2 regions of the Photobacterium sp. GSS17 genome follow, and region 2 is predicted to be linked to the other one. Evidence: predicted binding sites of a transcription regulator. Region 2 holds the regulator's gene; the other holds the start of a gene.
What was found. Region 2 encodes PurR, which represses purine synthesis genes. Its sites were predicted from a motif close to TNANGNAAACGTTTNCNTNA; they were not measured.
Positions count from the first base shown of each region.

Region 1: guaB (IMP dehydrogenase) is a predicted target of PurR. The motif match lies at 2,497-2,516, and genes of this name have one in related genera.

Region 1 is NZ_CP117517.1:789,937-798,062, reverse strand. Features, by position in the region: gene guaA (glutamine-hydrolyzing GMP synthase) at 1-862, opposite strand, end outside; gene guaB (IMP dehydrogenase) at 969-2,432, opposite strand; gene xseA (exodeoxyribonuclease VII large subunit) at 2,703-4,064, shown strand; gene PGW97_RS03560 (zinc ribbon domain-containing protein) at 4,124-4,351, opposite strand; gene PGW97_RS03555 (alanyl-tRNA editing protein) at 4,940-5,818, opposite strand; gene der (ribosome biogenesis GTPase Der) at 5,907-7,409, opposite strand; gene bamB (outer membrane protein assembly factor BamB) at 7,589-8,126, opposite strand, start outside.
Region 2 is NZ_CP117517.1:1,429,662-1,437,787, reverse strand. Features, by position in the region: gene PGW97_RS06355 (ExbD/TolR family protein) at 1-202, shown strand, start outside; gene PGW97_RS06350 (heme/hemin ABC transporter substrate-binding protein) at 234-1,169, shown strand; gene PGW97_RS06345 (FecCD family ABC transporter permease) at 1,216-2,253, shown strand; gene PGW97_RS06340 (heme ABC transporter ATP-binding protein) at 2,250-3,188, shown strand; gene purR (HTH-type transcriptional repressor PurR) at 3,714-4,721, shown strand; cyclic di-GMP riboswitch class I at 4,925-5,031, shown strand; gene PGW97_RS06330 (TfoX/Sxy family DNA transformation protein) at 5,155-5,745, shown strand; gene PGW97_RS06325 (hypothetical protein) at 5,945-6,349, shown strand; gene PGW97_RS06320 (carboxymuconolactone decarboxylase family protein) at 6,488-7,108, shown strand; gene PGW97_RS06315 (FAD-dependent oxidoreductase) at 7,141-8,126, shown strand, end outside.

The sequences.
Region 1 (8,126 bases), 640 kb from region 2:
CAATGTTCAGGCCGAAGTGGTCGCCAAACATTTCCATTACCTGGTGGCCTTCATTAAGACGCAGCAGGCCGTTGTCAACGAAAACACAAGTCAGTTTGTCACCGATGGCACGGTGCACCAGCATTGCAACAACGGAAGAATCCACACCGCCTGACAGGCCCAGGATCACTTCATCATCGCCCACTTGCTCTTTGATACGTGCAATAGCGTCTTCGATGATGTTCTCGGAAGTCCACAGCTTCTCACAGCCACAGATGCCCAGAACGAAGTTTTCGATAATGCGCATGCCCTGACGAGTGTGAGTCACTTCCGGGTGGAACTGTACACCGTAGAAATGCTTCTCTACGTTCGCCATCGCAGCGTAAGGACACGTCTCAGTTTCAGCCACTTTGACGAAGTCAGACGGGATTTCAACCACTTTATCACCGTGGCTCATCCAAACGTCCAGCAGCGCCTGACCGTCATCAGACAGCGCATCTTCAATGTTGTGGAAGAAGTCTGTTGGCTCAACAATTTTCACCTGCGCATAACCAAATTCACGCTCGGTTGAACCAGCAACTTTACCGCCCAGCTGCTCAGCCATGGTCTGCATGCCGTAGCACACACCAAATACCGGTACACCCGCTTCAAACACATATTGAGGGGCACGAGGAGAGCCGGCTTCGGTCACACTTTCCGGACCGCCTGACAGGATAATACCGTTCGGATTGAAGTCGCGGATATCGGCTTCATCGACGTCCCAGCTCCACAGTTCACAGTAAACGCCAATTTCACGGATACGACGTGCGATTAGCTGCGTGTACTGAGAACCAAAGTCCAGAATCAGGATACGTTGGTCATGAATATTTGTGGTCGTGCTCATTTCAGGCTGTCTCAAAAATCAGTGGAAGGTGGGGGCTAAAAAACGCCCCCGATCTTATACGAGTTTTTTAGTTAGGCAAACGTTTTCGCAATTCGTTGCGTAGCGATTAGCCCAGACGGTAGTTAGGTGCTTCTTTTGTAATCGTCACATCGTGAACGTGAGACTCTTTCATGCCAGCACCAGAGATACGAACAAATTCCGCTTTAGTACGCAGCTCTTCGATGGTTGCCGAACCGGTCAGACCCATGCTTGAACGCAGGCCGCCCAGTTGCTGGTGAACGATTTCTTTCAGGTGACCTTTGTACGCCACACGACCTTCGATACCTTCCGGTACCAGTTTGTCTGCCGCATTGTCAGTCTGGAAGTAACGGTCTGAAGAACCTTTTGACATCGCGCCCAGAGAGCCCATGCCGCGGTAAGATTTATAAGCACGGCCCTGGTACAGCTCTACTTCACCCGGTGCTTCTTCCGTACCGGCGAACATTGAACCGACCATCACACAGGATGCACCAGCCGCAATGGCTTTACACATGTCGCCGGAGAAACGGATACCGCCGTCTGCGATTACCGGAATGTCGTATTCGTTCGCTACGGCCGCTGCATCAGCGATAGCTGTAATTTGCGGAACACCCACACCGGTCACGATACGAGTGGTACAGATTGAGCCTGGGCCGATACCCACTTTCACAGCACTGACACCAGCTTCAATCAGGGCACGAGCACCTTCTGCCGTCGCTACGTTACCGCCTACGATTGGCAGGTTCGGGTAGGCAGTACGGGTTTCGCGAATACGCTGCAGAACCCCTTCAGAGTGGCCGTGAGAAGAGTCAATCAGCAGTACGTCAACACCCGCTTCAACCAGCGCTTTCACACGCTCTTCGTTACCGGCACCGGCACCCACCGCTGCGCCCACACGCAGACGACCGAACTCGTCTTTACACGCATTAGGCTTACGCTCTGCTTTCTGGAAGTCTTTTGCCGTGATCATGCCGCGCAGCTGGAAGCTGTCGTTAACCAGCAGCACTTTTTCAACACGGTGCTGCTGCATGATTTTTTCTACTTCTTCACGTGATGCGCCTTCTTTGGCAGCCGCCAGTTTACCTTTTGGCGTCATCACATCTTCTACTTTCAGGGAAAGGTCGGTCACGAAACGAACGTCACGGCCGGTAATAATACCCACCAGTTCGTTGTTACCAGTCACTACCGGGTAACCGGCAAAGCCGTTTTCTTCAGTCAGGCGCTTCACATCTTCGATGGTGTTGTCTGGTTTCACGGTGACAGGTTCTGATACCACACCCGCTTCGAACTTTTTCACCATGCGAACTTCACGAGCCTGCTGCTCAATGGACATGTTTTTGTGGATGAAGCCAATGCCACCTTCCTGGGCAAGGGCAATCGCCAGGCGACCTTCAGTGACGGTATCCATTGACGCTGACACCATAGGGATGTTCAGCGAAATGTCTTTCGTCAGACGGGTGCGCAGATCGGCAGTGTTAGGCAGTACAGTTGAATGGGCTGGAACCAGCAGAACATCGTCGAAAGTCAAAGCTTCTTGTTTGATTCGTAACATTGCAATATCTCACACCAAGTAGAGGTTTAAAGAAGGATAAAATATTGCGAACGAATTATACGTAGGGTGCAAACGTTTGGCTAGAATTTTTTTTGATTTTTTTATTGATTATTTTCCCTTGATCTGTAATATATTTCGGTTAAGTTTCCGGTGTTGCGGTCGCCGTTTTACGACCAAGATCTGTCCACAGATCTGCCCAAAAAATAGCAAACGATATCTTCTCTCGTTTTCCGCACCCGCCTAAGCCTCCGACTACAGGTTTTCTGCCGCGTGACCCTATTTTCTCCCCAAACTCAGAACAACGATCGCATTTATACCGTTTCCAGCCTGAACGCTCAGGTCAGACTGATCCTTGAGAACGAAATGGGAGTTGTCTGGCTGGTTGGTGAACTGTCTAACCTGTCGATGCCGGTCTCCGGCCACTGGTATTTCACCCTGAAGGACTCCCGTGCTCAGGTGAAATGTGCCATGTTCAAGGGCACAAACCGACGGGTCACCTTCAAACCGGCCAATGGGACCCAGGTTCTGGTCAAAGCGCGATTGTCGCTGTATGAACCTCGTGGGGACTACCAACTGATCATCGAAAGCATGCAACCGGAAGGTGATGGTCGACTGCAGCAACAATTTGAACAGCTGAAAATGGCACTGGCCGCCGAAGGTCTGTTTGCTCAGTCGCTGAAAAAAACGCTGCCGGATTTACCTCGCCGGGTCGGGATTATTACCTCTAAAACCGGTGCTGCACTGCATGATATTTTACAGGTACTAAAACGCCGGGATCCCAGCCTGCCGGTTGTAATTTACCCGACCATGGTACAGGGTGAAGGAGCAGCCATTTCAATTGCGCAGGCTATCGGCCGGGCAAATGCCCGCCAGGAATGTGATGTCCTGATTGTGGGGCGTGGCGGTGGCTCTTTGGAAGATTTGTGGGCGTTCAACGAAGAAATCGTGGCCCGCACTATCGCAGCCAGTCAAATCCCAATTGTAAGCGCCGTCGGCCACGAAGTGGACGTGACGATTGCTGACTTTGTCGCGGACGTACGCGCACCGACCCCTTCAGCAGCCGCTGAGCTGATAAGCCGGGATATGACCCACCAGACCCAGCAGATACGCCAGCGACAGCAACAACTGCAAAGCGCTATGCGCCACTACATGTCTGAACGCCTCGCCCAGGCTATTCGCCTGCAGCACAGGCTGGACCGCCAGCATCCGCAAGTTCGCCTGAACCAGCAACAACAGCAACTGGATGAGCTGACCGGACGCCTTGGTCACACCATGCAACGCTACATGGCCCGTTACCAGCAGCAATTGGAGCAATACAATTACAAACTGGCGCTGCACTCTCCTGCCCGCACGCTGGCAACCAAACAGAACCAGCTCCACCGGCTGGAAGATAGGCTGCAGGAAGCCATGGATCGTCGCTTGGTCGCCTCTGGCCACCGACTGGCAATGGCAGCCGAAAAACTGGAAGCGGTCAGCCCGCTGGCAACACTGGGACGGGGATATTCCATCACCCGCGACAGTAGCGGCACAGTGGTTCGCAACAGCAGTCAGGTGTCGGTCGGTGACACGATTCATACCCGACTGGCCGACGGCGAGATAAGTTCTGTGGTCAGCGAGTCGTCTTCCCGTTAATCTGAAGCCCATCAATCTGTGTCCATTAACCCCATGTGTCCCGTCAGGGTTGATGGAGGCTATTCGGCCCTGACAAACTCAATCCGGATTCTGGATTTAGACTTCAACTCATTGCACTGATTACAAAAATAACTGGCGGCACCGCAGGCTGCCAGCTTTTCCAACTGGGCTGCACAGTCCGGGCAGTACGCTTGCTTTCGCCAATTTTTACCGCAGTCCTCGCAGTGGTAATGATTGTCATGCCAATGCATTTCCGTTTGGCATTCCGGGCAAAAATTCTGTTCCATGTGTTACTCCTAATCAGGCATAGTCGGCATTTTTATGCGCCGTATCCTAGCGCAAGTTGTTTTCACTGCCATTGATTCAGCTTAGGAATCCGCTCTCTGGCTCTCTGGCTCTCTGGCTCTCTGGCTCTCTGGCTCTCTGGCTCTCTGGCTCTCTGGCTCTCTGGCTCTCTGGCAGAGCATCTCACTACACGTGTAGCTTCATAAAAGCCATTCGATATTTTTCACTGCGTGTTCTTCGCACTCGCCTCTACTGCTTATCCAATATCTCTTTTCTACCGCGAAGCCTGAGCGTACCTGATTCTGTTGATCAACGTGATAAACCCTATTGATCAGCGATCAGGTTCCAAAAGAACATTTATCAATACACTTCCCGAAAGCATAAGTTACATATGCTGTTTTTCAATTTAAACCGACATATTATTTTACTAACATGGTTTTAAAGCCCATAGATCAAGAATGTTGTAAACCCATAGAATCAGGATCCAGCAAACTTTACGACGGTTATCAGATACCATCATTTCATTAATAATAGTCTGATAAATATAAAAAAATCGCCATCAAGGCGATTTTTATCAACGGGTTCGGTGATCAAGCTTTAACACTGCGGGTGATCATTATCAACTCCTGCTCATTGCGAATATCAAACGATACGGTCAATGATGCGTACTCGGCCAGAGAGCGGACATGAGTACCGCCACAAGGGATTTCGACTACATTCCCTTCTAGCAGATCGCACTGCCAGTAGCGGGAATCTGTCAAAGCAGAGCCTTCTTTGCGAAGTGTCACCGGAAAACCTTCGTGGCACCAGGCAGTCAGCTGCTGGTTCACCTGCTCCGTGATGTCAGGCAGAGCTGCGAGCATCTCTGCCGTATTCATTCCGCGTTTTCGCAGGGTCTTCCCGAGGCGATAAGTATCAGTACTGCAATCTTCGGTCACACGGCTTTCCGTTTGCGCATAACTGTGGAAATCGTAGTGCCCGAGTTCATCTTTCCGTGATGCCTCTTTTCGCCAGAATCCCTGATGGAGGACCTTGTTAAGCGCCAGCGAGGAAAGGTGGCCCCCACTGTGGCCACGGCTCAGGGCCTGCTGATAAATCTCATCGACAACCAACTCAACAGCCACCCCTGCGGCCAGCACCATATCAGCGGCAAGCTGATGCACCACAACAAACACCCAGCCCGGCTCAAAGCGTTTGACTGGAATCGCGGCGCCGACAAACAGCTGTCCGGTCACCAGTTCAACGGCACCGACATGACAGCCGACAACAGGTTGGCTATCGCCTCCCCACTTCAGTATTCCGCGGTCTGCCGGATGATCCGGCCAGATGTGGCTGACCGGGTGAAAAGGGGTAACATCGGTCACCACATACAGGCCGCCTTGCCCATCGGCTTCAACGAGCTGTACATTCGCCTGTGCCTGATACTGATAATCCGGAAAGACCACCCGGGTTGCGCTTATCGCTGTCATAACTGTCCTTCATTGTTCGAACTGCTAAGCATGATAACAAAAAGCCCGGCGCTTGGCCGGGCTTAACATTCAGCAAAAACGGTGAGTATTACTTATCACGGTTTTTCAGGACATTGGTCAGACGTTTACGCTGACGCTCCTGAGAAATAGTCAGCTTCTGCTTCTTACCTTCAAATGGGTTTTCGCTGTTCTGGAACTGGATACGGATCGGCGTCCCCATCATTTCCAATGACTTGCGGTAGTAGTTCATCAGGTAACGCTTGTACGAACCAGGCAACTCGTTCACCAGGTTACCGTGGATCACGATAATCGGTGGGTTATAACCCCCTGCGTGCGCATATTTCAGTTTCACACGGCGGCCACGGATCATCGGCGGCTGGTGATCATCCTGCGCCATCTGCAGAATGCGGGTCAGCATTGATGTGCTGATACGCTTCGTAGCAGATTGGTAAGCCTCCTGTACGGATTCATACAGGTGACCCACACCGGTACCGTGCAGGGCAGAAATAAAGTGGATACGGGCAAAGTCCACAAAGCCCAAACGGCGATCCAGCTCAGACTTCACGCGCTCTTTCACTTCGTTATCCAGACCGTCCCATTTGTTGACGGCAATAACCAGTGAACGGCCGGCATTCAGAGCAAAGCCCAGCAGGCTCAGATCCTGATCCGAGATGTTTTCGCGGGCATCGATAACCAGCAGCACCACGTTGGCGTCTTCAACGGCTTTCAGGGTTTGAATAACCGAGAATTTCTCTACCGCTTGGTGCATATTTTTACGACGGCGAATCCCCGCGGTGTCGATCAGAACGTATTCCTGGCCATCGCGCTCCATCGGGATGTAAATCGAGTCACGGGTTGTACCCGGCATATCGAACACTACAACGCGCTCTTCGCCCAGAATACGGTTGGTCAGGGTAGATTTACCGACATTAGGACGACCGATGATCGCCAGCTTAATCGGCTGCTCTTGCAGACGCTTGTAAGCGGCTTCCGCATCAGCTTCTGACAGGTTTGCTTTTTCGATGTCTTCAACCGATGTCAGATCTTCGATCTGTACTTCATCGCTTTCTTCGCCTTCAGCTTCTTTCGCCTTCAGGTTTTCTGCAAACGGTGCCAGCGCACGCTCCATCAGCGCGGTTACGCCACGGTTCTGTGCTGCTGCGATTTGGTACATCGCATCAACACCCAACTGCCAGAATTCTGCACACGCACTGTCGCCATCAATACCGTCAATTTTGTTCACCACCAGGAAAGTGGGCTTTTCACGGCTGCGCAGGTGCTTGGCAATCGCTTCATCCGCAGCGGTCAGACCGGCACGGCCGTCGACCAGAAACAGAACCACGTCCGCTTCTTCGATCGCCGCCAGCGACTGCTCGGCCATTTTGGTTTCGACGCCTTCTTCAGAGCCGTCAATACCGCCGGTATCGATCACGATAAATTCGTGCTCTTCTAACTCGGCCTTACCGTATTTACGATCCCTTGTTAGGCCAGGAAAATCAGCTACCAGCGCATCCCTAGTCCGGGTAAGACGGTTAAATAACGTCGATTTACCCACATTTGGGCGCCCGACAAGGGCAACAACAGGAATCATAACTACCTCTTACTTTTCATAGTCTTAATGACATATTTTCCATTCATTCTTGCCTCCAGCGAGCCTTCGCTCTGCCTTCATCCGACAATAATATCGCGAACGGATATAACAACAACGGCTCCTGACTGTATCCACAGCAGGAGCCGAGAAATGAGAATGGCGCGTATTATAACGACAAATTACGGCATTTGCATTTTGTAAATACGACCATCACGGGTCATTACCAGGTATCCGTCAGGCAGTACCAGCGGTGGTACCGCAATGCCACTGCCATCCGTTTTCTGCTGTGCCACGAAATCACCGGTATAACGATCCAGCCAGTGCAGATACCCTTCACTGTCACCAACAACCAAGTAGCCGTTAATCACAGTCGGTGCACTCAACAAGCGGTATTCCAGGGTATTGTTTGTCCACAACGGCGTACCGCTGCGGGCATCCACTGCAACCACATGGTCCTGATCGTTAATCAGGTATACCTGGCTACCATCAACCACGAAATCCGTTGCTGATGAGAAGTTACGCTTCCAGGCGGCTTGTCCTGTACGCAGGTCAATTGACACCAGGTTACCGTTGTAACCGACCGCATACAGGCGCTCACCGCTGATGACCGGTGTCGCATCGACATCGATCAGGCGATCAATCTCGGTAGCACCTTTGGGTGAGCCAATCGGCTGTTGCCACAGCATCTGACCATTGTTCAGCAAAGCACCAGCCAGA
Region 2 (8,126 bases):
CTGGGCCTTGCAGGGAGCAGCTGTGGAGGACTGGGAAACCTTTAAAACTAAGCTGGTTGAGGCTGTCAAAGCCGCACCGGAAAAGCCAGTAGTCATAGGAGCCGATAAAACAGGATCGGTCGAAAACATGCTCAAACTGCTGGCCTTTTTACAGCAAAACAACATCAAAGCCACGCAGCTATTGATGGAAGAAGAAAAGTAATATCAGACGAAGTAATGGAAGAGGAAGAATTATGAAACATCTAGTCATCGCCAGCGCATTACTCATGACGACGGCCACAAGCTTTGCCGCTGAACGTATTATCAGTGCCGGCTCTGCCATTACTGAACTGGTCTACGCATTGGGCGCGCAGGACCAGTTGGTTGGCGTAGATCAAACCAGTAAGTTCATCGTTGCCAGCCAAGCTCTTGAAAACTCGGATGCCATAGAGCAAAACGTCAAAAGCCAATACGTCAATAACCAATATGTCAAAAACCAAGACGTAAACAATACCGCCATTCCCGTGCTCGGTTATCACCGTCAGCTCGCGGCGGAGAGCCTGCTTTCTCTCAACCCGACCCGTATTCTGGGTTCAAGTGAAATGGGACCGCAAACCACGCTGACCCTGCTGCGTCAAGCCGGTGTGGCAGTAGATGTTCTCAACTCAGGTGAAACCGTCGAAGATCTGCTTGTGCGTATTGAGCAGGTGGGTCGCCTTACTCAGCACGAATCTACCGCACAAGCCCTGCAAAAAGAGGTAAAAGACAAGGTAGCAGCCATTAAAGCCAACCAGGCCAATACAGAAACGCCGAAAAAGGTTTTATTTCTGATGATTCACGAGGGACGACCAACCAATGTCGCCGGTCGCCATACCCCGGCAGACAGTGTCATCCAACTGGCTGGCGCTATTAACCCGGCAGCCGACAGCATTGAGTCATATAAACCGATTTCACAGGAATCGATTGTCGAGATGCAGCCGGACATTATTCTGATCAGCGAACGTACTTACAGCCAGCTTGGCAGTGTGGAAGCCTTGCTGCAAAAAATGCCTATGCTGGCAGCCACGCCTGCAGGACAGAATCAAGCCGTTGTGACCATTGATGGTACAGCATTGATTGGCGGACTCGGGATACAAAGCCTGAATGAAGCAGAACGCCTCAACCGCGAATTTTATCCTCAGTCATTCTGAGTCACCCTCAACCTACCCTGAGTCATTTTCCCGAGTAGTACACAACATGCAGTTACAACGACTCCCAACCCGCGTGGTCTTTCCGGCTGGTCTGGCTTTGCTGACAATGACGCTGATCGTCTCAATGACGGTCGGCCCAATGGCAATCAGCGTCAAGGACAGCCTCCATGCGCTTCTGCCGTGGCAGACCGAACTGCCGACTCATATCAGTATGGTCATTCAGCAAATTCGCCTGCCCCGAACCCTGATGGGAATTGCCGTCGGTGCCATTCTGGCGCTGTGTGGTGCTGTGATGCAGGGGTTGTTCCGCAACCCGCTGGCTGACCCGGGCATCATTGGGGTATCCGGCGGAGCAAGCCTGGGGGCCGCAGTCGGAATCGTGCTTTTTGCCCCGCTTGCCGCCCTTTCCCCCTACCTGCTCACACTGGGCACAGTGCCCGTGCTCGCTTTTCTGGGCGGCACTGCCACAACGTACCTGGTATACACTTTGGGAACCGATAAAAATGGCACATCCGTCACCGTCATGTTACTGGCTGGGGTTGCTATTGGCGCGCTGTCCGGCGCAGCACTGGGCCTGATGAACTACTATGCCGATGATCAGGCACTGCGAGATCTGTCATTGTGGACATTAGGCTCACTGGCTGGCGCAACCTGGCCCAGCATCGCTCTGGCCTATATGACGCTGGCGCTGCTGATTGTTCTTTTTGATCGCCATGCCAACGCCCTGAATGCCTTTTTGCTGGGAGAAGCAGAAGCTCGTCACCTGGGTGTTAACGTCCAGCACCTGAAACGCAGCCTGATTCTGCTTTGTGCCGCTGGCGTCGGAGTGGCCGTTTCCCTGACCGGGGTGATCGGTTTTGTTGGCCTGATTGTTCCCCATATTTGTCGAATGCTGATCGGGCCGAACCACAAAACCCTGCTTCCGCTGTCCGCTTTGCTTGGCGCTTTACTGCTCCTGATTGCTGACATGCTGGCGCGCGTTGTCGCGGCACCGTCAGAGCTTCCTGTTGGCATCATCACCGCGTTAATTGGCGCGCCATTTTTCATCACACTGTTAGTTAAGCAAAAGGGCAAACTGTCATGAGTGACAATCCAACAACCGTGAACGCTTCGTCCTTTGCACGCCAGCCAGCAGATTCGGCCAACCGCTCGTCTTTGGTAACAAAGCCAATTGTGGTAACAGAGCCCGTAGCAGTCAGCGTCACGGGTTTGAACCTCAGTCTGGGCGACAAAGTGATTCTGGACGACTTCTCGATCGACATTCGCTCAGGCGAGCTGACTGCACTGTTAGGCCCCAACGGCGCAGGGAAAAGTACCCTGCTGAAAGTTCTGTGTGGTGAACGGAGCGTGCCAGGGGAAATCTGCTATTTCGGCCGCAACCGACAAAACTGGCCACCCCATCAGCTGGCTCAGCATCTCGGCATCCTGCCGCAGCACAGCAGTCTGACATTTGCCTTCACGGCTGAAGAAGTGGTGGCTCTGGGGGCTTTGCCTCTCAATATCTCGCAGGCCCGTACCCGAAAAATTGCCAGTGAAAAAATGGCGCAGGTAGACGTGACTGCCCTGTCTTCACGTCTGTACCCGACCTTATCCGGCGGAGAAAAACAGCGGGTTCATTTTGCCCGCGTGCTGACACAATTAAGTCAGGCGGGCGAACAGTGCGTTCTGATGCTTGATGAACCGACCTCAGCGTTAGATCTGGCGCATCAGCACAACACGTTACGCGTCGCCAGAGACATGGCTCGGGCCGGCGCGGCGGTCATCGTCGTCATCCATGATCTGAACCTTGCTGCTCAGTACGCTGACCGGTTAGTTATCATGAACAACGGCAAAATCCAGGCAGATGGTAGCCCGCAGCATGCGTTAAGCGAATCGCTCATTGAAACCGTATATGGCTGGCCGGTATGCATCAGCCACCACCCGGTCGACGGCTACCCTGTCGTGTTACCGGCCGGTGAAAACGCAGACAGAAAAAAGGCAGAAAACAGAGCCGCTATTACTATCAATCAAACCTCGTGAAGCAGAGTGATAACGCCGCTTCAAGTGAAAAGACCACGGTTTTATAAGAGCGGAAACATCGTTGATTGAGCGAAATTAGTACCGGTTGTCGCGCAGCAAGCACAACCGGTATTTTTATTCCATGCAAACTGATTTATTGCAGGATATTAAATTTGTTTCAAATCAAGTTATTACCATAACAATAAATTGCAGCGTAGAGCCTTGTTACAAGCAAAATATTGATAACTGTCAATTAATATCCATGACTTTGGCCAGAAACATTGCACTATTGGCCACACTCAGTAAAATGTGATCGCAAGCGATTAAACAATGCAAATGATCCATGCAACGCGTTTTATTAGCGCGGGTACGATTTTTTGTTATCAGAGATGAAGCCGCCCGTTCGAGATGCGGCCTTTTGGCGTTTCTGGTAATTCCACCTAACAGAATAGTGAATGGCATCCCTGACATCGCAACTCATCACTGTCCTCTTAGGTAATGCATTCAATTTAAAGGTCTGCGGACCCATTCACTAGAAGAATAACTATGGCAACGATTAAAGATGTTGCACGTATGGCTGGTGTTTCAACCACCACCGTTTCACACGTGATCAACAAAACACGCTTCGTGGCTGAAGCAACACAGAAGAAAGTTCTCGCGGCGGTTGAAGAGCTGAACTACGCACCAAGTGCCGTAGCACGAAGCCTGAAGTGCAATACAACCCGCACCATCGGCATGCTGGTAACCAAATCGACCAACCCGTTTTTCGCTGAAGTTGTCCACGGCGTTGAAGAATATTGCTACGGTGAAGGCTATACGCTGATTCTGTGTAACACCGAAGGTAACCTGGAAAAGCAAAGAGATTACCTGCGTATGCTGGCCGAAAAACGGGTAGATGGCCTGCTGGTGATGTGTTCGGATCTTGACGAGCAACTATTGGAACTGCTGGAGCGCCAGAAAGATCTGCCGATGGTGATCATGGACTGGGGTCCGGAAAGCCCGCACACCGATAAAATTCAGGACAATGCTGAACTTGGCGGCTACGTGGCAACCAAATTCTTTATTGAGCACGGTCATAAGGAAATTGGCTGTCTGACTGGCCACGCAGAAAAAGCGGCCTGTCGCGAACGCCTGAAAGGTTTCCGCAAGGCAATGACAGAAGCCGGACTAGACATCAATGAAGACTGGATTCTGGAAGGTGACTTCGAATGTGAATCTGCGGTAAAAGCGGCCAACACATTTATGGCAATGGAAAAGCGTCCAACCGCGATTTTCTGCTTCAATGACATCATGGCGATGGGCATGATCAGTACATTTGAGCAAGCCGGTATCCGTGTACCTGACGATATGTCGATCATTGGCTACGATAACATCGACCTGGCACCGTATTTTTCACCGCCACTGACCACGATCCACCAGCCTAAACGCCGTTTGGGTAAGAGTGCGGTTGAGATTCTGATGGATCGCGTGAAGAACAAAGAACACGAGCATCAGGTTTTTGAAATGATACCAGAACTGGTCGTTCGCAAATCAGTGCGTAACCTGAACAGCTGATATGCATAACTTGATGACAAATGTATGACAAACCGGAGATTTTTATCTCCGGTTTTTTTGTACCACTTTTGACTTAAACAGTAATAAATTCACAACATTAGAAGTATATCACTATAAAAATTGTGAGATATTACTGGGAGCAATATCACACTTTAAAAGTTGGGAGCAAGTTCAAAATAATCTTCTGAGATATGCTTTAGGTGTCACGAACAAGGCAAACCTATCGAAAGGTAGGGACGCAAAGCTTCCGGCCTAAGAGTAGGCAGTTTTATTTTTAAAGCAGTCAACTTATGGTAGCGGGGTTGCCGATGGATATAGCAGATAACATCAGGAAATAATTTCACTTTTCCCTGACAGTTCGTTTTACAACTCTGCTATTCTTGAATCCTCGCTCGTTGTTAGGTGACCTAGTAACAATTCACCGAGAAGACGCATGGACAAACCAGTACTCAAAGATTCATTACGCCTTTTTAATAATTTCGATAACGTCAAATCACGCTCAATGTTTGGCGGCTTTGGCATATTTTCTGGCGAAACAATGTTTGCACTCGTGGTAAATGACAAACTGCATTTACGGGCGAATGCCGACAATGAAAAGGAATATAAATCCGCAGGAATGAAACCTTATGTATATAAGAAACGTGGCTTTCCTGTTGTAACCAAACATTATGCCATTCCTGAAGAGTGGTGGGACGATACTGATAAAATTCTGGCTCAGGCGAAATTGTCTTTATCTGCCGCTAAAGCAGATAAAGAAATAAAAAATAACACCTCTCCCAATCGAATCAAAGATTTACCCAATCTTCGCCTGGCGAATGAGAGGATGTTGAAAAAAGCCGGAATAACCACAGTGGATGAGCTGTACGAAGCCGGTGCCCTGAATGCGTATAAAGCGCTACAGAGCACTCATGAAGGCGAAGTAAGTATCGACTTACTGTGGGCTTTGGAAGGAGCAATCAGTGGCAAGCACTGGTCTGTTATCCCGAAAGAGCGGCGCTCAGAACTTCTTGCGAAATTAAGTTAATCGCAACCTAACACATATAAAAGAGATCTTCGGATCTCTTTTTTATTCCCAACATATTTTTGGCTCTGCAATGACAGAATAATGTCATTCCCTGTCAAACATTGAATTAACTCACAAAGCTGCTTATTAATTCGGCAACACACTTTTATTCAATGAGGGCAATTGTAGAATTAGCCGGATGTAAAACACCGGAGGTTATATGAACTATTCCCAACCTTTCCCAGGACAAAATGAACAGATGTTCAAGGATAAGTTTGGCAAATGGCCACGCCTGATGCGAGCGGTGGTTCTTATTAGCCTGCTTCCGCCTGTGGTTGTCTATTTATTGGTCAGCCAACAAGTGGCTTCACCGGTGGCTATGCATGATGTGTTACTGTCGATTACCGTGTTAAACGTCACTTTATTCGTCTGGGGACTACTCCTCAAAATCCGCGCTAGAAAGTATTGGTATCGTAATTACCATATTGGTAAAACCATGTTGTTGTCTGTCGCCCCGATTATCGCTTGTGGCTATATTCTGATCACCGATGCACCAAGCAGTCGCAATCAGGTGGCTAACCAGCCGCAATCCATTCCTGTACGAATTTCCATCGATCAATCCTGATTTCTGCTATTTTCATTAGCGACTGAAATTTTTTACCTCTTTATCAGGTCTTTGTCTGATATTTACCGATAAAATGATCCATGATCTTTATATTGGACTCAGACAGTTACACGACACACCGACGAAAAAGAGGTTCCTGTGCGTATTTCGGCTAAAAAGCGTTACTCCGTTCTGATCAGACCCCTGCTCTGGCTCCAACAGCGGCACTTCGGCAAAGTGCTGAATCCTGCTTTACTGTGGGGTAGACGTCCGCCTTTATTTTGGCTGGTCGCCGGATTTTTTGGTTATCTGGATCGCCGTTCTTCTCCCCTCTCCCCGGTGATTCGCTCGCTGGTGTGTGTCCGGGTCTCCCAACTCAATGATTGTGCCTTCTGTGTCGATGCCAACGGCATGCGACTGGCAGAACGTTGCCAGTCTGTCGAGAAAATCAAAGCGCTGGCACATTGGCAACAAAGTGAGCATTTTGATGAATGTGAACATGCCGTTCTGACCTATGTGGAAGCCGTCACTGTCACCGGGCAACGAGTCACGGATTCCATGCTGGTTAGTCTTAAACAGTGGTTCGACGAAGATGCCTTAGTAGAGCTCACTGCCCTGATTGCCTTCCAGAACTTGTCGGCCAAGTTCAATACTGCGCTGGATGTACCAGAGCAAGGCTTCTGTTCGCTACCCATTCAGCCTTCGGCTTCAGAATCTGACACAACTCCGACCACAAACACCGTTCAGGCCGACAAGGATGCTAACAGGAAGCCGTTATGACGAATAAACCTGTGGTGGACAAAAAGCCCGCCATCAATAAAAAGAAAGTTATCACGATCCTGCTGGTCAGCCTGCTGTTTGTACTGTGGTACGCCCTCGATTTAGGGCAATACCTGACGCTTGAACATGCCAAGGCTCAGCAACAGGTTTTGCGGGATACCATCCTCGCCCAGCCACTGCTGTCCAGTGTGCTGTATTTTATGGTGTATGTGGTCGTGACCGCGCTTTCCCTACCGGGGGCCGTCATTATGACTTTGCTGGGGGCCGCCTTGTTTGGTTTCTGGTGGAGTCTGTTGCTGGTGTCGTTCGCTAGCACCATCGGCGCAACACTGGCATTTCTGTTCAGTCGCTATATTTTGCATGACTGGGTGCAGAGCCGTTTCAGTAAGCGACTGAGCGCCATCAATGCCGGAGTCAAAAAAGATGGGGCTTTCTATCTGTTTACACTGCGTTTGATTCCTATTTTTCCGTTTTTCCTGGTTAATCTGCTGATGGGGCTGACCCCTATCACGACCCGAAAATTTTATGTTGTGAGCCAGTTGGGCATGCTGGCGGGAACGGTTGTTTACCTGAATGCAGGTACCCAATTAGGTCAGATTGAGAGCCTGAGCGGGATTATTTCCCTGCCGGTATTGGTGTCTCTGATGTTGCTCGGTGTCTTCCCATTTTCAGCCAAAGCAGTCATGCACATCATCAGTCGTCAACGACTTTACGCCGACTGGACGAAACCCGCACAATTTGATCAGAACATGGTGGTTATCGGTGCAGGTGCTGGCGGACTGGTCAGTGCATATATCGCGGCCGCCGTAAAAGCTAAAGTGACCCTGATTGAGAAAGAGAAAATGGGCGGCGACTGCCTGAATACTGGTTGTGTACCGTCAAAAGCCATTATTCGAGCCGCGCATGCCATGTCTGAAATCAACAACGCGAGTCGGTTTGGTATTCAGGCCACCGCTCCTCAGGTTGACTTTGCCGCGGTGATGGCACGGGTACGCCACGTTATCAACCGGATTGAACC